DNA from 2 places in the Streptomyces sp. NPDC090445 genome. Region 2 is predicted to be linked to the other one. Evidence: predicted binding sites of a transcription regulator. Region 2 holds the regulator's gene; the other holds the start of a gene.
The links. The regulator HrcA, encoded in region 2, represses chaperone genes, less so after heat shock. The targets are predictions, from matches to a motif close to TTNGCACTCNGNNNNNCNGAGTGCNAA.
Positions count from the first base shown of each region.

Region 1: groL (chaperonin GroEL) is a predicted target of HrcA. The motif match lies at 7,976-8,002, and genes of this name have one in related genera.

Region 1 is NZ_JBIVXV010000018.1:49,448-59,272, forward strand. It holds gene ACIQUT_RS27635 (PTS transporter subunit EIIC) at 1-581, shown strand, start outside; gene ACIQUT_RS27640 (hypothetical protein) at 610-984, shown strand; gene ACIQUT_RS27645 (hypothetical protein) at 1,348-1,488, shown strand; partial or broken gene ACIQUT_RS27650 (Uma2 family endonuclease) at 1,651-2,228, shown strand; gene ACIQUT_RS27655 (PQQ-binding-like beta-propeller repeat protein) at 2,250-3,680, opposite strand; gene ACIQUT_RS27660 (phosphoribosylanthranilate isomerase) at 3,824-4,426, opposite strand; gene ACIQUT_RS27665 (GNAT family N-acetyltransferase) at 4,485-4,925, shown strand; gene ACIQUT_RS27670 (Uma2 family endonuclease) at 5,088-5,669, shown strand; gene ACIQUT_RS27675 (hypothetical protein) at 5,911-6,042, shown strand; gene groL (chaperonin GroEL) at 6,160-7,779, opposite strand; gene ACIQUT_RS27685 (cold-shock protein) at 8,171-8,374, opposite strand; gene ACIQUT_RS27690 (MoaD/ThiS family protein) at 8,757-9,035, opposite strand; gene thrC (threonine synthase) at 9,071-9,825, opposite strand, start outside.
Region 2 is NZ_JBIVXV010000002.1:575,255-585,079, forward strand. It holds gene ACIQUT_RS07345 (PfkB family carbohydrate kinase) at 1-126, opposite strand, end outside; gene ACIQUT_RS07350 (ribonuclease Z) at 301-1,212, opposite strand; gene ACIQUT_RS07355 (histidine triad nucleotide-binding protein) at 1,217-1,576, opposite strand; gene ACIQUT_RS07360 (16S rRNA (uracil(1498)-N(3))-methyltransferase) at 1,678-2,424, opposite strand; gene ACIQUT_RS07365 (nitronate monooxygenase) at 2,421-3,512, opposite strand; gene dnaJ (molecular chaperone DnaJ) at 3,660-4,799, opposite strand; gene hrcA (heat-inducible transcriptional repressor HrcA) at 4,800-5,816, opposite strand; gene ACIQUT_RS07380 (MBL fold metallo-hydrolase) at 5,961-6,722, shown strand; gene ACIQUT_RS07385 (DUF3097 domain-containing protein) at 6,715-7,512, shown strand; gene hemW (radical SAM family heme chaperone HemW) at 7,686-8,888, opposite strand; gene ACIQUT_RS07395 (AMP-dependent synthetase/ligase) at 9,043-9,825, opposite strand, start outside.

The DNA.
Region 1 (9,825 bases), on a different contig from region 2:
TGGGCGGCCTCTTCCTCCCGCTGGTGATGCTGGGCCTGCACCAGGCCCTGATCCCCATCCACACCACCCTCATCGAGCAGACCGGCTACACCGTCCTGCTCCCCATCCTCGCCATGGCCGGCGCGGGCCAGGTCGGCGCCGCCGTCGCCGTCTACTGCCGCCTCCCGCACAACCGCAGCCTGCGTACGACGATCAAGTCCGCGCTCCCGGCCGGCTTCCTCGGGGTCGGCGAGCCGCTGATCTACGGGGTCTCGCTGCCGCTGGGCCGCCCCTTCGTCACCGCCTGCGTCGGCGGAGCGGCCGGCGGCGCGTTCATCGGCCTGTTCAACCAGCTCGGTGTCGCCTTCGGCTCCACCGCCATCGGACCGTCCGGATGGGCCCTCTTCCCGCTCCTCGACGGCCGCTCCGGCATGGGCCTCACCATCGCCATCTACGCGGGCGGCCTCGCCGTCGGCTACCTGGTCGGCTTCCTCGCCACGTACTTCTTCGGCTTCACCCGGCAGATGCTGACCGACCTGAACGCCGACCCGGGTGCAATTCCGGCCACGGCCCCACCGGCCACGCAGCCGGCTATGGCGTAGATGTGGATCCGGCGGAGACACTGCCGACATGCAGCTCCCCGCCGAAGCCGTCGCCGCCACCGCCGTCGTAGAAGTCGTGCGCCTCACCACCCGTCCCGAGCGCTACGGCGATCCCATGAGCGGCCCCGTCATCTCCCGCTGGACCGGCCGACAGGCCACCGACTCCCTTGAGTTGATCTCGTCCATGCCGCCGGGCGACCCCCGCCTGTGCTTCGCGCCGGGCTGGGGCCTGCGGGCGTACGGCGCCACCCACGAGCCCCTGTTCGAGCTGATCTTCTGCTTCAGCTGCCACCACGGCTGGCTGTGGGGCCGGGCCGTACCGGAAGAGCTGGCCTTCGACACCGTCTCGGGCAACACCGCCGAGGCGGACGCCCTCCTGGCCCACTTCCGCGACGCCGCCTGACCTGCGATTTCCCCGCCCCCACCCGTCGGGCCCTCCGCGGACCACTCCCCGGCCTTCACGATCCCGAGTGCGGACGGGAACCACCCGTACCGGGCCCGCACCTCCCCGCACAGCCCCGCCACCGCGTCCGGCAGCCGCGCCCCGGGCCGCCCACAGCGCAGCGCGAAGCGGCCGCCGATCTCCTCGACACGTGCACCCGGTCGGCGGATCGGCTTTGATCGGCACGTACCTCGGATCGTCGAATTTCGGCCAGTCGCCGACCGGCGCGTGAGGCAGGGCCCGCACTGCCGGCCTTTCAACGACGGCCCGTCAACAACCGCACCCGTTGATGCGGGAGTTACCCGCGACAGGAAGACCCCGGCGATGCTCGATGCCGAACCACGCACCACCCGAGAGCGGGCGGGGAAGACCCGAGCAGCACGCGCCGAACCGCCGTTCGCCAGCGACTCGCTCATCGGCCGACTCGGCGCAGCCGCCCGGGCCGTGTTCGTCCGCCCCCTCTGAGCGGGTTCACCCGGCCGGGCTAACCCTGCGCCTCCGGTCGGGTGCACACCGTCACATGCCCCCAGCGTATGCGTAATCCGCACCCGAACGGAGCCGCGAATGACGCTTCAGTCGATCCGAAGGTGGGCTCACCGGGCACCATGGTGTCGAGGAGGCGACGCCATGACCCCAAGGTTTGCCGAGCACCAGCAAATGACGGTCGAGGAGTTCGAGCAGATCGCCCGGGCGGCTCCGGAGACGGTGACCCTTGAGTTCATCCAGGGAAAGCTTGAGGTCAAGCCCGTGCCCGACGGCGACCACGACGAGATCATCATGTGGGTGTTGCGGCAGTGCATGCAGCAGCGCCGGAACTGGCGCTGTACCCGGAGCGCGGCCTGAAGGTGGAGCGGTACCGCGCCGGCCGGGCCCGTGTGGACGGCGCGCTCGCGCCGGTCGGCACCTTTGCCGGCGCCGGCGAGTGGGCCGACCCGGCAGGCGTGCTCATGGTGCTGGAGGTGGCCTCCCACGACAGCGACACCGACCGACGGGACCGCACCGAGAAGCGCGACGGGTACGCGACGGCAGGCATCCCCGTCTACGTCCTCATCGACCGGGAGAGCTGCACGGTGACCGTCCACAGCGCCCCCGGGGGCGGCTCCTACCTCCGCAGCCCGTCCTTCCCCTACGGGGAAACCGTCAAGATCCCGGCCCCCGTGAGTATCGCCCTCAACACCGACGCCTTGAAGGAATTCGCCAGCTAGCGCGCCTGGGCCGAGAGTTCGTCACCACCCGAAGGTCGGGGCCACGTCGAAGATCGGGGGCAGGCGCCCGCCCGGGTCCAGATTGACGAACGTCCTGCCGTAGACGGCGATCGACTCGCCCATCGGGAGGTCGCGGAGGACCGTCGACTCCCCCGACGGCGCCCCCGTACGCGGATCCAGATGCCAAAGGTGCGTGAACGCGCCCTGCGTCACCACCGCGAGCCGGCCGCTCCGGCCGACGCCGAGCGCGCGGACCAGCCAGTCGTCGTCGAAGGCGCGCCGCCACAGCAGGCGGCCGTCCACCAGCGAGAACGCCTCCAGCACCTCTCGCTTCTCCCGCTCCGGGACCGCCATGACCAGCACGTCGCCGACGACCCTCCGCTGCCCGCCCTCGGCCGCGACGTACGGCGGCTCCGCACCGTCGGCCCCGCGCGGGCGCCCGGCGTCGTCGAACAGCAGCAGCCGCTCGTCCACGACGACCGCGACCGGTCCGGCCGACACGATGCGCGGGCGGTCGGGCCCGGCCGGGAGCGCGGCCCGCCAGGTGACGGCGCCGGTACCGGCGTCCAGCGCGAGCAGCTCGCGGCCCTCGTCCGACCGGACCGTGACCAGGACCCGGTCGGGGCCCGCGGCGATGTCCTGGACGGCGGCGCCCGGTTTGGTCAGCGGGGCGCGCCAGCGTTCGGCGCCCCCGCGCAGGTCATGGGCGAGGACCGCCGCCCGCGCCGTGGCCGACACCGCGAGCGAGCCGCCGGCCGTGACCGTCCCCGTCGCCGTGCCCACCGGGTCCCGGACGTCCTTCGACCAGAGCTCCTCGCCGTTCGTGAGGTCCACCGCCGCGAGCCGGATCCCGCACGGGCCGCCGCCCGGCGCGGCCGTGGCGTAGGCGAGGACGCCGGTGCCGGACGGGGTGTCGGCACTCATCCCGCACACCGTGGTGCCCTCGGGCGCTCCGCGGCCCCAGCTGCGCCGGCCCCCACCGTCGTAGGCGGTCAGGCCGTCCTCGCGGATCCGGACCACCTGCTCGGAGTGGCGCTCACCGGCCCAGGAGCCGAGCGGCTTGCCGGCGCCGGACCCCTCGGGGGCCTGGTAGCCGAAGAGTTCCATGTGCGGGCCGCGCATCCACGAGAAGCCGTTCCAGGCGGGCCACAGCGCGGCGAGCGCGACCGCGACGGCCACGGTCCGGACGGCAGCGGACCGCCGGGGGCGGCCGCGCCGGGCGACCACCCACAGGACTGCCGCGACGAGCCCGGACGCCAGCGTGAACAGCAGCAGCCGGCCCAGGCCGCGGGGGCAGTCCGTGCTGTTGCACACGTCGCTGACTGCGTCGACGCTCGACACCTTCACGTACAGGACGGCGTACAGCACGGTGACGGCGGTGGCCGCGCAGGCAGCGGCCAGCACGGCGTGGTCCCGGAGCCGCTTCACGAGCGGCGGCAGTCTGTCGTCCATGATCCCCCCTGGCCCGCAGCCTAGTGCTCCGGCCGCCGCCCCGGACGGCGGGGCCGGGGGGCCGGGGGGCCGGGGGGCCGGGGGCCTGGGGCCGGGGGCCTGGAGCTGGCGGTCGTCACGGTCCGTGGACGCCCGCCGGGGAGTCAGCGGCCCCGGGCCGCGGCCACGAAGGCGCGGATCAGGTCCGGGGACTTCACACCGCGCTCCCGCTCGACGCCGCTGGACACGTCCACGCCCCACGCGCCCGTGGTCTCCACGGCCTCGCGGACGTTGTCCGGGTTCAGGCCGCCGGCCAGCAGCCAGTGGCCGCGGGGGGCGGTGAACTCCGCGGCGGCCCAGTTCCACGGCTTGCCGGAGCCGGGGTCGGGGGCGTCGATCAGGAGCAGGTCCTCCCCGTACTCCCCGCACCGCTCCACGCGCCGCGCGGTGGCCCGCAGCAGGGTGCGGCCCTCGGCGCGCAGGGCCCCGTAGTACTCCGGGCCCTCGTCCCCGTGCAGCTGCACGCCGCGGACCCCGCTCTCCTCCGTGAGCCGCCGGACCTCCTCCACCGGCTGGCCGCGGAACACGCCGACCGTGAGGACCCCGGCCGGGACCCGCGCTGCCAGCTCCCGCGCCTCGGCCGCGCCGATCGTACGGGGGCTGCCCGCGGCGAAGACGAAGCCGACGGCATCGGCGCCGGCGGCCACGGCCGCGTCGACGTCGTGCGCGGTCTTCAGACCGCAGATCTTCACGAAGAGGTCGCTCATGCCCCCAGTGAAACAAATTGCGGTGCCCCGGCCGGGGCGATCTTGAAGACTGGGTGCCATGACCGACACCGCGCACGGCACGCACACCCTCACCACCGGCGGCCCCGACTCCGGCCTCGACGAACGGCTCGGCAAGGAGCTGGACGCCTTCAACAAGGAGGCGGCCGGAGGGATCGCCCCCGCCGAGTTCACGGTCCGCGTGAACGACGCGGACGGCGGGCTCGTCGCCGGACTCAGCGGCTGGACCTGGGGCGACCGTGCGGGCATCGCGATGCTGTGGGTACGGGAGGACAGCCGCCGCGACGGCTGGGGCGGCAAGCTCCTGGCCGCGGCGGAGGCCGAGGCCGCGGCCCGCGGCTGCCGCACGATCATGGTGTCCTCGTTCACCTTCCAGGCACCGGCCTTCTACGCCCGCCACGGCTACGAGGAGACCACCCGCGTCCCCGGCTTCCCCGGCAACCACGAGGACGTCCACTTCCTGAAGCCCCTCCCCGCCTGAGCCACCCCACCACACCTTCCGAAGCGCCGCCCCAAGGGTGGCGCTCCGCCCGCATCCGGGCACGGGTGCGGCTCCGCCCCTGGCCCGAAGGAAACATGTGAGCCTGGGCAGCGCACGCCCAGGGCACACGCTCCCCGGATCCGGAAGGCAACGGTGACGATCATGACCGAGCGGGACGCCGCCATGCAGGGCCTGTCACAGGCGGCGTCCGAGAGTCTCCTGCACACCGTCGAGGAGACGGACACGCCGGACGGTTTCAAGGCCGAGCCGATCCGCGGGAAGATCATCGTGTCACCGTGGCCGGGGCTGCGTTCCGCGCTCTGTCTGCGTGCGCTGCGTCGGCAGCTCGGGGCCCATGCCCCGGAGGGCCACCTCGCGGAGGCCGCCCCGTTCCTGTTCCGGTTCCCGTCGGCCGGCCGCGCCTACGGGCCCTCCCTCTTCGTGGCCGACGAGGCGGTTTTTGAAGCCGATGGCCGCAGTGCGGACGGGGCCGCCCTCTCCCTGGTCGCGGAGTTCACCTCCGTCTCGACCAAGGACGCGGACTGGGCCGAGAAGCTGGAGGTGTACGGCCGCCTGGTCCCGGTCTACCTGGTCGTCGACATGCAGGACGCGGAGGTCACCTGCTTCTGCGACCCCTCGCCGCACGGCTACCGCTCCCGGCAGACGGTGTCCTTCGGCAAGCCTCTGGCCATCGGGGAGCCCTTCGGCTTCGACCTCGACACAGCCGGCCTCCGCACCCCCTGAGGTCGCCGCGAGGAAGGGGAGGCGACGTGAACCACGCCCGCTGGAAGCCGGCCCGCGAGAAGGCGGTGGCGCAGGGGTACGCCGAGCCCCCCGGAGGCGGCGGCCGGCCGGGCGGAGATCCGCCTGGCCATGGCCTTCGCCCGGGCCGTGTACGAGCGCCGCAAGGCGCTGGGACTGTCCCAGGCCGTCCCGGGCCGAGTTGGCCGAGCGGGCCGGGCTGACCCAGGCGAAGGTCTCGCGGGTGGAGGGCGCCGATGCCGTGCCGACCCTGCCGCTGCTGCGCCGTCTCGCGCACGCGCTTGACGCGTCGCCGACCATCGCGTTGGACGGGGACCGCGAGGAGGTGTCCTTCGTCGCGCGGCCCGCGGCCTGACGGCGGCGGGCGCCGGGCGCAGCCACCGGGCGGGGCGGAAACGCCCGAGGGCGGCACCCCCTCCGGATGGAGGGGGTGCCGCCCTCGGTCGAGAACAGCCGATCAGCGCGGGGCCGATCAGAAGTCCATGTCACCGCCCGGCATGCCGCCCGGAGCGGCGGCGGCCTTCTCCGGCTTGTCGGCGATGACGGCCTCGGTGGTCAGGAACAGCGCGGCGATCGACGCGGCGTTCTGCAGGGCGGAACGGGTGACCTTCGCCGGGTCGATGATGCCCTCGGCGATCATGTCGACGTACTCGCCGGTCGCGGCGTTCAGGCCGTGGCCCGGGGTCAGGTTGCGCACCTTCTCCACCACGACGCCGCCCTCAAGGCCGGCGTTGACGGAGATCTGCTTCAGCGGGGCCTCGAGGGCCAGCTTGACGGCGGCGGCACCGGTGGCCTCGTCGCCCTCCAGCTCCAGCTTCTCGAAGACCGAGGAGGCCTGCAGCAGGGCCACGCCACCACCGGCGACGATGCCCTCCTCGACGGCGGCCTTCGCGTTGCGGACGGCGTCCTCGATGCGGTGCTTGCGCTCCTTGAGCTCGACCTCGGTCGCGGCACCGGCCTTGATGACGGCCACGCCGCCGGCCAGCTTCGCGAGGCGCTCCTGCAGCTTCTCGCGGTCGTAGTCCGAGTCGGAGTTCTCGATCTCGGCGCGGATCTGGTTGACGCGACCGGCAACCTGGTCGCTGTCACCGGCACCGTCGACGATGGTGGTCTCGTCCTTGGTGATGACGACCTTGCGGGCGCGGCCCAGCAGGTCCAGGCCGGCGTTCTCCAGCTTGAGGCCGACCTCCTCGGAGATGACCGTGCCGCCCGTGAGGATGGCGATGTCGCCGAGCATGGCCTTGCGGCGGTCGCCGAAGCCCGGGGCCTTGACGGCGACGGACTTGAAGGTGCCGCGGATCTTGTTGACGACCAGGGTCGACAGGGCCTCGCCCTCGACGTCCTCGGCGATGATCAGCAGCGGCTTGCCGGACTGCATGACCTTCTCCAGCAGCGGAAGGAGGTCCTTCACGTTGCTGACCTTGGAGTTGACGATCAGGATGTACGGGTCGTCGAGCGACGCCTCCATACGCTCCATGTCGGTGGCGAAGTACGCCGAGATGTAGCCCTTGTCGAAGCGCATGCCCTCGGTGAGCTCCAGCTCCAGACCGAAGGTCTGGGACTCCTCGACGGTGATGACGCCTTCCTTGCCGACCTTGTCCATGGCCTCGGCGATCAGCTCGCCGATCTGGGTGTCGGCGGCGGAGATGGAGGCCGTGGAAGCGATCTGCTCCTTGGTCTCGACATCCTTCGCCTGCTCCAGCAGGGCGCCGGAGACGGCCTCGACGGCCTTCTCGATGCCGCGCTTGAGGGCCATCGGGTTGGCGCCGGCAGCCACGTTGCGCAGACCCTCGCGGACGAGCGCCTGGGCCAGGACGGTGGCGGTGGTCGTACCGTCGCCCGCGACGTCGTCCGTCTTCTTGGCGACTTCCTTGACCAGCTCGGCGCCGATCTTCTCGTACGGGTCCTCGAGCTCGATCTCCTTGGCGATGGAGACACCATCGTTGGTGATCGTGGGGGCGCCCCACTTCTTCTCAAGGACGACGTTGCGACCCTTGGGGCCAAGGGTGACCTTGACGGCGTCGGCGAGCTGGTTCATGCCGCGCTCGAGACCGCGCCGGGCCTCCTCGTCGAACGCAATGATCTTGGCCATCTGAAGTGGTCCTCCAGGACTGGGGTTCCCCCTGCGCCGCCAGGCGCGCGGGGAGGGTGGATTGCTCCGGACCGCGCCTGCGCCCGCGACGGACGGCCTGCGGTGCCCGGCGGTTCCTTCCCGCCGGACGCTGCGGGCCTCACCGACCCGGTCCCGTGTAGTAGCACTCTCCAGTGGAGAGTGCTAACGCCAATGATTAGCACTCGACCCCCGCGAGTGCAAGCGGCTTCGGGCATCCCGGCCACAGCGCCGGACGCCGCCGCCGGACGCCGCCGGGCGCCGGACGCCCGCCGGACGCTCCCGGGCCGGGACGCACGAAGGGCCCGCACCCCTCCTCGGGTGCGGACCCTCGCGTACGCGTCGGTGGCCGGTCGTGCCGGTCGCGCCGGTCTCAGACGGCGAGCTTGACCATGTCCGCCTGCGGGCCCTTCTGGCCCTGCGAGATCTCGAACTCGACCCGCTGACCCTCTTCAAGGGTGCGGTACCCGTCCATCTGGATGGCGCTGTAGTGGACGAACACATCCGCACCACCGTCGACCGCGATGAAGCCGTAGCCCTTCTCCGCGTTGAACCACTTGACGGTGCCCTGAGCCATGCCTAACTCCCCTATTACTGGCCCTTGCGCAGGACCGCACTTCGCGATCCCGGGTCAGAACTTGCGCCGGAACGCCTCGACCGCGGCTGAATGTATCCGCACCGGTGCTGTCTGCAACAGGTCAATCCGACGAGAATTCCGGTCACACCGAAAACGCGAAATAGGCCGAAAATTGGCCATATTCCCGGGCAACTCGGACCCGGCATATCGCGCCAAAGCCCCATACCGCGCACGCACATTGACTCAATGTCACCCCTCGGCGGGCCCGTTCATATGCGGCGGGCAAGAACGACGGAGGGGGCTTCCCCAACTCTACCGCGCCCAACCAAGCAGAATTACCCCCTCCGCTTAATGCCGGAGGGAGTAATTCGTGTACGACGAATCAGCAGCCGCCGGCGACGGCCGGGATGATCGAGACGCCCGCACCGTCCGGAGTCGCCGCCTGCAGGCCGCCCTCGAAGCGCACGTCGTCGTCGTTGACGTAGACGTTCACGAAGCGGCGCAGCTTGCCCTGGTCGTCCAGGACGCGCGCGGCGATGCCGGGGTGGTTCTGCTCCAGCGACGCGATGACCTCGGCGAGGGTCGCGCCCTCGGCCGGGACCTCGGCCTGACCGCCGGTGTAGGTGCGCAGGATGGTGGGGATGCGGACGTTGACGCTCATGGCGCTACTGCCTTTCCGGTAGAGCGGGGGGATGGTCAGGCCAGGCCGGCGGCGCGGAACGCGTCCAGGCTCGGGCGGATGGTGGCGGTCTGCCCGCTGTCCGCGGCCACCGCCTCCAGGGTCTTCAGGCCGTCACCGGTGTTGAGGACGACGGTGGTCAGCGCGGGGTCGAGCTGCCCGTTCTCGATGAGCTTCCTCGTCACGCCGACGGTCACGCCGCCCGCGGTCTCCGCGAAGATGCCCTCGGTCCGGGCCAGGATCTTGATGGCCTCGACGACCTGCTCGTCCGTCACGTCCTCGACGTAACCGCCGGTGCGGCGCGCGATGTCCAGCACGTAGGGGCCGTCGGCCGGGTTGCCGATGGCGAGGGACTTGGCGATCGTGTTCGGCTTCTGCGGGCGGACCACGTCGTGGCCCGCCTTGAAGGCGGTCGACACCGGGGAGCAGCCCTCGGCCTGCGCGCCGAAGATCTTGTACGGCTTGTCCTCGACGAGGCCGAGCCTGATCAGCTCCTGCAGGCCCTTGTCGATCTTCGTCAGCTGGGAGCCGGAGGCGATCGGGATGACGATCTGGTCGGGCAGCCGCCAGCCGAGCTGCTCGCAGATCTCGTAGGCGAGTGTCTTGGAGCCCTCGCCGTAGTACGGGCGCAGGTTCACGTTGACGAAGCCCCAGCCCTCGCCCAGCGGGTCGCCGATGAGCTCCGAGCAGAAGCGGTTCACGTCGTCGTAGTTGCCCTCGATGCCGACCAGGTCGCCGCCGTACACGCCGGCCATGACGACCTTGCCCTGCT
Region 2 (9,825 bases):
GAAGATGATGTCGAGGAAGACCGTTCCGGTCAGGAAGACGTCGCACCCCGGGTCCTGGGGGTCGCGCAGCGGACCGAGCGGGTCCAGGTCGGCGGTGCGGCTGCGTCGGCTGTCCCGGTTGGTCACGGTGCACTCCCCGATCGGTGCGAAGGGTCGTTTCTGCCGGCGGCCGTTCCGGCGGAAGGCCGCCAGCTCTGCCCGTCCGGGCCGGACTCAAACCCCAGTGTGGCGTACGTCACCGCCGGGCCGCTCTCCGGAGCGGCCCGGCGGTCGCGGCCACGGGGCCGGCCGGAGTCCTCGTCAGTCCTGGCGCCGCTTGGGCAGGGGCACCCGGGCGAGGTCCGCGGCGATGGTCAGCTCGCCCTCGAAGCCGGCCGCGCGCGCCTGGCGCTCGAACTCGGAGGGGTCGCCGTACCGCTGCGAGAAGTGCGTCAGCACGAGGTGGCGCACGCCGCCGTCGCGGGCGACGCGGGCCGCCTGGCCGGCGGTCAGGTGTCCGTGGTCGGCGGCCAGCTGCGCGTCCTCGTCGAGGAAGGTGGACTCGATGACCAGCATGTCGCAGCCCTCGGCGAGTTCGTCGACGCCGGGGCAGAGCCTGGTGTCCATGACGAAGGCGAAGCTCTGGCCGGGCCGGAGCTCGCTGACGTCGTCGAGGGTGACCCCGTCCAGCCGGCCTTCGCGCTGGATCCGGCCGACGTCGGGACCCTTGATGCCGCGCCGGGCGAGGAGTTCGGGGAGCATGCGGCGCCCGTCGGGCTCGGTGAGCCGGTAGCCGAAGGACTCCACCGGGTGGGACAGGCGGCGGGCCTGGAGGACGTACGAGGGCCCCTCGGCCAGTGTTCCGTCCTGCGCCACGGGTTCCTCGCGCAGCTGGACGGTCTCCCGGTAGGCGGTGGCGTACCGGAGCCGGTCGAAGAACTCCTGTCCGGAGGCCGGGTAGTGCGCGGTGACCGGGTGCGGGACCTGGTCGAGGTTGATGCGCTGGATCACCCCGGCGAGGCCGAGGCTGTGGTCGCCGTGGAAGTGGGTGATGCAGATCCGGTTGATGTCGTGCGCGGCCACTCCCGCGCGGAGCATCTGGCGCTGGGTCCCCTCGCCCGGGTCGAAGAGGATCCCCTCGCCGTCCCAGCGCAGGAGGTAGCCGTTGTGGTTGCGGTGGCGGGTGGGCACCTGGCTGGCGGTGCCCAGGACCACGAATTCGCGTACGGACACGGTGTTATCCCGGCGGCCACTGCAGGCCGCGCCCGCCGAGGAGGTGCGCGTGCGCGTGGAAGACCGTCTGGCCCGCGCCGGAACCGGTGTTGAACACGATCCGGTAGCCGTGGTCGTCGACCTTCTCCTGGGCGGCGATGGCCCCGGCCTCGCGCAGCACGTCGGCGGCGAGCTCCGGCGCGCCGGCGGCCAGCGAGGCGGCGTCGGGGTAGTGCGCCTTGGGGATGACGAGCACGTGCGTGGGTGCCTGCGGGTTGATGTCCCGGAAGGCGACGACCGTCTCGGTCTCCAGGACCACGGTCGCCGGGACATGCCCCGCGATGATCTTGCAGAACAGGCAGTCCGCCTGCGGTTCGCCGGCCATCGATGCGCCTTCCTCGAGGTGAGACCCGGGCGGTGCCGCCCGCGTCGGTGGTGATCAGCCTGGAGATCGTATCCGGCGCCGCCCCGCCCCCACCGGGGATTTCAGGACCAGCGGCCGGTCCGGGCCAGCAGGACCGCCGCCGCGGCGGTGCCCGCGGTGGAGGTGCGCAGCACCGAGGGCCCCAGGCGGAGGGGGCGGGCGCCCGCCTCCGCGAAGAGGGCCAGTTCCTCGGGCGAGACCCCGCCCTCGGGGCCGACGACGAGGACGATGGAGCCCGCGGCCGGGAGGTCGGCCGTGGCCAGGGCGCCCGAGGGGTGGTTGCGGTCCTCGTGGAGCACCGCCGCCAGGTCGGCGCCGGCGAGCAGGGCCGCGACCTGCTTGGTGGTCATGGCCTCGGCCACCTCGGGGAAGCGGACCCGGCGGGACTGCTTGCCCGCCTCGCGCGCGGTGTTGCGCCACTTGGCCAGCGATTTGGCGCCGCGGTCGCCGCGCCACTGGGTGATGCAGCGGGAGGCCTGCCAGGGGACGATCGCGTCCACGCCGGTCTCGGTCATGGTCTCGACGGCCAGCTCGCCGCGGTCGCCCTTGGGCAGGGCCTGGACCACGGTGATCCGCACGGCCGGTTCGGGCTCCTCCCGGACGGTGTGGAGGTCCGTGACGACCAGCCGGTCCTTGCCCTCGGCGGCCTTGACGACGCCTTCGGTCCAGCGGCCGGCCCCGTCGGTGAGGACCACGTCCTCGCCGGGGTTGAGGCGCTTCACGGAGACCGCGTGCCGGCCTTCCGGGCCGTCCAGCACGAACTCCGGCCCCGCGGGGACCTCTTCGACCACGAACACGGGGGCGGTCATGACGTACTCCTCTGCTGCATGTCGTTCAACGTGCTCTGTGCCTCGGCGAGTTCCGCCGCCAGCACCTCCACCAGCTCCCCCGCCGGCATGGCGCGGGCCAGCCGGTGTCCCTGCCCGGCCCACAGGGCCATGCCCTGCGGGTCGCCGGCCGCGGCGGCGGCCTTGCGCAGCCCGGCGGTCATGTGGTGGATCTGCGGGTAGGCGGCCGGGGCGTAGGGGCCGTGCTCCCGCATGAAGCGGTTCACCAGGCCGCGGGCCGGGCGCCCGGAGAACGCCCTGGTGAGCTCGGTATGCGGGAACAGGGGGTCCGTCAGCGCCTTCTTGTGCAGCGGGTGCGCCCCGGACTCGGGGCAGGCGAGGAACGCCGTGCCGAGCTGGGCCGCCTCGGCGCCGGCCGCCAGCAGTGCGGCGATCTGCGAGCCGCGCATCAGTCCGCCCGCCGCGATGATCGGGAGGCCCACGGCCTCGCGCACCTGCGCCACGAGCGCGAGCAGGCCGACCCCGGCGGTGGCGTCGGCCTGCGGGTCGTCGCGGTGCGTGCCCTGGTGGCCGCCCGCCTCGACGCCCTGGACGCAGACGGCGTCGGCGCCCGCGGTCTGGGCGGTGCGGGCCTCGTCGACGGAGGTGACGGTGACGACGCTGTACGTGCCCGCCTTGCGCAGGGAGGCGATGGCGGCGGGCGTGGGGCAGCCGAAGGTGAACGACACGACCGGGACCGGGTCCTCCAGGAGGATCGCCAGTTTGGCGTCGTAGCCGTCGTCGCTGGTCCCGAGGGTGTCCTCCTCGGCGATCGAGACGTCGTACCAGGTGGCCTCACCGGCGAGTTGGCCGCGGTAGGCCTCGACGGCGGCGTGGTCGACGGGGCCGGTCTGCGGCATGAAGAGGTTCACGCCGAACGGGCGCCGGGTGAGCGCGCGCAGCCGTTTGATCTCCTGGTACATGCCGTCGGCGGTCTTGTAGCCGCCGGCCAGGAAGCCCAGGGCGCCCGCCTCGCACACGGCGGCGGCGAGCGGCGGACAGGAGGCCCCGCCCGCCATGGGAGCCTGCACGACCGGGTACCGCTGGAGACCGCTCAGTGCCAAGGACATGCCCTGCATCGTGCCACGTCCCGCGCACGGCGCCGAATCACCGCGGACGCCCCGCCCGGGCCGGTTTCCCGCGGCAAGCGGCGGGCCCGGCCCGGGGTTTCCCCGGACCGGGCCCGTACGCGGTGGGCGCGGTGTTCCGCGGGCCGCTCAGCGGCCGTTGAACGCGTCCTTCAGGCGGCTGAAGAGGCCCTGCTGGCCCGGCGCGAACTGGCCCATCGGCCGCTCCTCGCCGCGCAGCTTGGCGAGCTGGCGCAGCAGCTCCTCCTGCTGGGCGTCCAGCTTGCCGGGGGTCTGGACCTCGACGTGGACGATCAGGTCGCCGCGGCCGCCGCCGCGCAGGTGGGTCACGCCGCGGCCGTGCAGCGGGATCGACTGGCCGGACTGGGTGCCGGGCCGGATGTCGACCTCCTCCATGCCGTCGAGCGTCTCCAGCGGGCACTTGGTGCCGAGGGCCGCCGCCGTCATGGGGATGGTCACCGTGCAGTGCAGGTCGTCGCCGCGCCGCTGGAAGATCGGGTGCGGGAGCTCGTGGATCTCCACGTACAGGTCGCCGGCGGGGCCGCCGCCGGGGCCGACCTCGCCTTCGCCCGCGAGCTGGATCCGGGTGCCGTTCTCGACACCGGCCGGGATCTTGACGGTGAGGCTGCGGCGGGAGCGGACCCGGCCGTCGCCCGCGCACTCGGGGCACGGGGTCGGGACGACGGTGCCGAAGCCCTGGCACTGGGGGCAGGGGCGCGAGGTCATGACCTGGCCCAGGAAGGACCGGGTGACCTGCGACACCTCACCGCGGCCGCGGCACATGTCGCACGTCTGTGCCGAGGTGCCGGGCGCGGCACCTTCACCGGAGCAGGTGGTGCAGACCACGGCGGTGTCGACCTGGATGTCCTTGGTCGTGCCGAAGGCGGCCTCGTCCAGCTCCAGGTCGAGGCGGATCATGGCGTCCTGGCCGCGGCGGGTCCGCGAGCGCGGGCCGCGCTGCGCCGCCTGGCCGAAGAAGGCGTCCATGATGTCGGAGAAGTTGCCGAAGCCGCCCGCTCCGAAGCCGCCGGCGCCACCGCCGCCGCCCGCGGAGGACAGCGGGTCGCCGCCGAGGTCGTAGACCTGCTTCTTCTGCGGGTCCGAGAGCACCTCGTACGCCGCGTTGATCTCCTTGAAGCGCTCCTGCGTCTTCGGGTCCGGATTCACGTCCGGGTGGAGTTCGCGCGCGAGGCGGCGGAAGGCCTTCTTGATCTCGTCCTGCGATGCGTCGCGGCGTACGCCGAGTACGGCGTAATAGTCCGTGGCCACTTACGACTCCGCCAGGATCTGTCCGACGTAACGTGCCACTGCGCGTACCGCTCCCATCGTTCCGGGGTAGTCCATGCGGGTCGGTCCGACCACGCCGAGCTTGGCGACAGTTTCGCCGCCCGAACCGTAACCGACCGACACGACGGACGTGGAGTTCAGTCCCTCGTAGGCATTCTCATGCCCGATTCGTACAGCCATGCCCGATTCACTGGCCTCGCCGAGGAGCTTGAGGAGCACGACCTGCTCCTCCAGCGCCTCCAGCACCGGCCTGATCGTCAGGGGGAAATCGTGCCCGGAGCGCGTCAGATTGGCGGTGCCGCCGATCATCAGCCGCTCCTCCGCCTCCTCCGCCAGCGTCTCCAGCAGTGTCTGCAGCACGGTCGCGACCGTGGTCCGGTCGTCGGGCTCGAAGGCCTCCGGGAGGTCCTGCACGAGCCTCGGCACGTCGGTGAACCGGCGGCCGACCACCCTGCTGTTGAGCCGCGCCCGCAGATCGGCGAGCGAGGTCTCGGAGAACGGCGCCTGGCAGTCGACGAGCCGCTGCTCGACCCGGCCCGTGTCGGTGATCAGCACGAGCATCAGGCGTGCGGGCGCCAGCGCGAGCAGTTCGACGTGGCGGACCGTGGAGCGGGTCAGCGAGGGATACTGCACGATCGCGACCTGCCGGGTCAGCGTCGAGAGCAGCCGCACCGTCCGGCCGATGACGTCGTCGAGGTCGACGGCGCCGTCCAGGAAGTTCTGGATGGCCCGGCGCTCCGGCGTCGAGAGCGGCTTGACGTCCGCCAGCTTGTCGACGAAGAGGCGGTAGCCCTTGTCCGTGGGGATCCGGCCGGCGCTGGTGTGCGGCTGGGCGATGTAGCCCTCGTCCTCCAGGACGGCCATGTCGTTGCGCACGGTGGCGGGCGAGACACCGAGCTTGTGGCGCTCGGTCAGCGCCTTGGAGCCGACCGGCTCCTCCGTCCCGACGTAGTCCTGGACGATGGCGCGGAGCACCTCGAGTCTGCGTTCGCTGAGCATCGCGCACACCTCCAGCTGTGATGCGGGTCGTCGTGGTCCACTGCTTCTGGCACTCGGCTCGTCGGAGTGCCAGCGATCCCCCGGCCAGTGTACGGCCGGGCAGTACGCGGCTAGCAAGGGTGGCCCGCCAGGTAGCGTCGCGGTATGGACGTACGGTGGGAAGACACGGATTGGGAACGTTTGACTCGGCGGACCGGCCGCAAGCGTCTCCCGGTGTGGGATTGCACGGTGGGACTGGTGGTCGGGGACGAGTCCGTCCTGATGATCGACCCCGGTTCGAGCGTTCGGGAGGGGGCCTCGATCAGGGCCGAGGCCGAGCGGCTGACGGGTCGGCGCGTGACCCATATCGCATTCACACACGGACATTTCGATCACGTCCTGGGCAGCGCGGCCTTCTCCGGGGCCGAGGTCTACGGGGCGGTCGGACTGGACGGCGAGCTCATCGCGGGACGCGACGAGCTCCGCGATGACGCGGTGCGCCAGGGCCTGGACGAGGCCGAGGCCGCCGAGGCGGCCGACCTGCTGGTGCTGCCGCGGCACCTGGTGTCGGGCGAGTGGACCCTGGACCTGGGCGGCGTACAGGTGCTGCTGGCCAACGTCGGGCCCGGCCACAGCCCCTACGACCTCGCCGTCTTCGTGCCGGGCGAACGCGAGACGGTCTTCTGCGGCGACCTCGTGGAGGAGTCCGGCGAGCCCCAGGCGGGCCGGGACGCGGTGCCCGAGCAGTGGCCGGCGGCCATGGACCGGCTGCTGGCCCTGGGCGGCGAGGAGGCCCTGTACGTGCCGGGGCACGGGGCCGTGGTGGACGCGGCCTTCGTCCGTGCGCAACGCGACGCGCTGGCCGCCCGGTTCGGCGTGTCGGACACCGGCGCCGGCCCGCTCTCCCCGGAGCGGCCGGATGCGTGAGTACTCCCCCGACCTGACCCCGCAGTGGAAGCGCGCCAAGGCCGCGCCGGAGGTGCCGGCCGAACCCGACCTGGTGGTCGAGGTGGCCGGTACGGACTTCTGCGGCGCCGTGGTGGCCTGCGAGGCGGGCACGGTGACCCTGGAGGACCGCTTCGGCAAGCGGCGGGTCTTCCCGCTGCAGCCGCGCGGCTTCCTGCTGGAGGGCACCGTGGTCACCCTGGTCCGGCCCGCCCGGGGTCCGGCGGCGCCGCTGCGCACCGCCTCCGGCTCGATCGCCGTCCCGGGGGCGCGGGCCCGGGTGGCGCGGGCGGGGCGGATCTACGTGGAGGGCCGGCACGACGCCGAGCTCGTCGAGCGGGTGTGGGGCGACGACCTGCGGATCGAGGGCGTCGTCGTGGAGTACCTGGAGGGCGTCGACCACCTGCCCGCCATCGTCGCCGAGTTCGCGCCCGGCCCGGACGCCCGTCTGGGTGTCCTGGTGGACCACCTGGTCCCCGGCTCGAAGGAGTCCCGGATCGCGGCGGCCGTCGCCTCCGACGACGTCCTGGTGCTGGGCCACCCGTACGTGGACGTCTGGCAGGCCGTGAAGCCGTCCGCGCTGGGCATCCCGGCCTGGCCCGAGGTCCCGCGGGGCCAGGACTGGAAGACGGGCGTCTGCGGGGCGCTGGGCTGGCCGGAGAACACCGGGGCCGCCTGGCAGCACATCCTGTCCCGCGTGACGTCGTACAAGGACCTGGAGCCCGCCCTGCTGGGCGCGGTGGAACACCTGATCGACCACGTCACGGCCTGACCGCCCCGCGGCACCCGCCCGGAGCAGCCGGGGCGGCCAGGGCGTCCGGGGCGGCCGGGCGCGCGGGGCAGCCGGGGCGGCGCAGGCAAGGCGGCGCGCGCGGCAGTGGCCGGGGCCGGTTCGGGCCGGCCTGGCGCACGGCAGCGGGCCGGGCCGGCTCGGGCCGGCCGGCGTCAGTCGACCAGGTCGCGGACCACGGCGTCGGCCAGCAGCCGCCCCCGCAGGGTGAGCACGGCGCGCCCGGCCGCGTACGGGCCCGGCTCCAGCAGGCCGTCCTCCACGGCGCGGCGGGAGGCCGCCAGGCCGGCCGGGGCCAGCAGGGACAGCGGGCAGCCGTCCACGAGCCGCAGCTCCAGCAGGATCCGCTCCACGCGCCGGTCCTCCTCGGACAGCAGCTCGCGGCCGGCTCCGGGCGACCGGCCCCCGGCCAGCGCGGCCGCGTAGGCGCCGGGGTGCTTCACGTTCCACCAGCGCACGCCGCCGACGTGGCTGTGCGCGCCGGGGCCCGCGCCCCACCAGTCCGCGCCCCGCCAGTACAGCTCGTTGTGCAGGCAGCGGCCGGCCTCGGACGTGGCCCAGTTGGAGACCTCGTACCAGGAGTAGCCGGCGGCGGCGAGCACCTCGTCCGCGATCAGGTACCGGTCCGCGTGGACGTCGTCGTCGGTCATGGGGACCTCGCCGCGGCGGATGCGGCGGGCGAGCTGCGTGCCCTCCTCGACGATCAGGGCGTACGCGGAGATGTGGTCCGGGCCGGCGCCGAGGGCGGCGTCCAGCGAGGCCCGCCAGTCGTCGTCCGACTCCCCCGGCGTGCCGTAGATCAGGTCCAGGTTGACGTGCTCGAAGCCCGCCCGGCGGGCTTCCGCGACGCAGGCCTCGGGGCGGCCCGGGGTGTGCGTGCGGTCGAGCACCTTCAGGACGTGCTGCCTCGCGCTCTGCATGCCGAAGGAGATCCGGTTGAAGCCGCCGGCCCGCAGTTCGGCCAGGTACTCCGGGCCGACCGACTCCGGGTTGGCCTCCGTGGTGATCTCGGCGTCCTCCGCCAGGCCGAACTCGTCCCGGACGGCCGCGAGCATGCGGACCAGGTGTGCGGCGGGCAGCAGGGTGGGCGTGCCGCCGCCGACGAACACCGTGCGGACGGGCCGCGGGTCGTCGCCGAGGAGCTTGCGGGCGAGGCGCACCTCGTCGACGAGGGTGTCGGCGTAGTTCTCGCGGGAGGCGAGCACGCCGCCGGAGCCGCGCAGCTCGGTCGCGGTGTACGTGTTGAAGTCGCAGTACCCGCAGCGGGTGGCGCAGTACGGGACGTGCAGGTAGAACCCGAGCGGGCGGTCCCCGGCACCCGCCAGGGCGTGCGACGGCAGCGTGCCGTCTTCGGGCATGGGCTCGCCGTCGGGCAGTGCGGAAGGCATGCCCCCATTGTCCCGTACGCGGGCCGGGGTCCGGCCGGGCGGGCGCCCGGGCGGCCGCCGCGGCGGGAGGGCCGGGCGGGCCGCCGGCCCCGTACCGCGGGGCTCAGGCCCCGTACCGCAGGGCTCAGGCCTCGCGGGCGCCCTCGTACATCTCGTCGATCAGGTGCTTGAACTCACGCTCGACGACCGGCCGCTTCAGCTTGAGGCTGGGCGTGAGGTCGCCGTGCTCCACGTCGAGGTCGCGCGGCAGGATCCGGAACTTCTTGATCGTCTGCCAGCGCTGCAGTCCCTCGTTGAGGGTCTGTACGTACGTCTCGATCAGGCGGTTCGTCTCCGGGGCGGCCAGCACCCCGGCGTACGACGTGCCCTCCAGCCCGTTCTCGGCGGCCCAGCCCAGGATCGCGGCCTCGTCGAGGGCGACCAGGGCGGAGCAGAAGTTCCGGTCGGCGCCGTGCACGACGATGCTCGACACGTACGGGCAGATCGCCTTGAACTGGCCCTCGATCTCGGCCGGGGCGACGTACTTGCCGCCGGAGGTCTTGATCAGGTCCTTCTTGCGGTCCGTGATGCGCAGGTAGCCGTCGGGCGAGAGCTCGCCGATGTCGCCGGTGTGCAGCCAGCCGTCCTCCTCCAGCACCTCGGCGGTCTTGTCCGGCTGGCCGTGGTAGCCCTGCATGATGCCGGGGCCGCGCAGCAGGATCTCGCCGTCGTCGGCGATGCGGACCTCGGTGCCGGGGAGCGGCCTGCCGACCGTGCCGGTGCGGTAGGCCTCGCCGGGGTTGACGAAGGAGGCCGCGCTGGACTCGGTCAGGCCGTAGCCCTCCAGGATGTGGATGCCGGCGCCGGAGAAGAAGTAGCCGATCTCCGGGGCCAGGGCGGAGGCGCCGGAGACAGCGGCGCGCAGCCG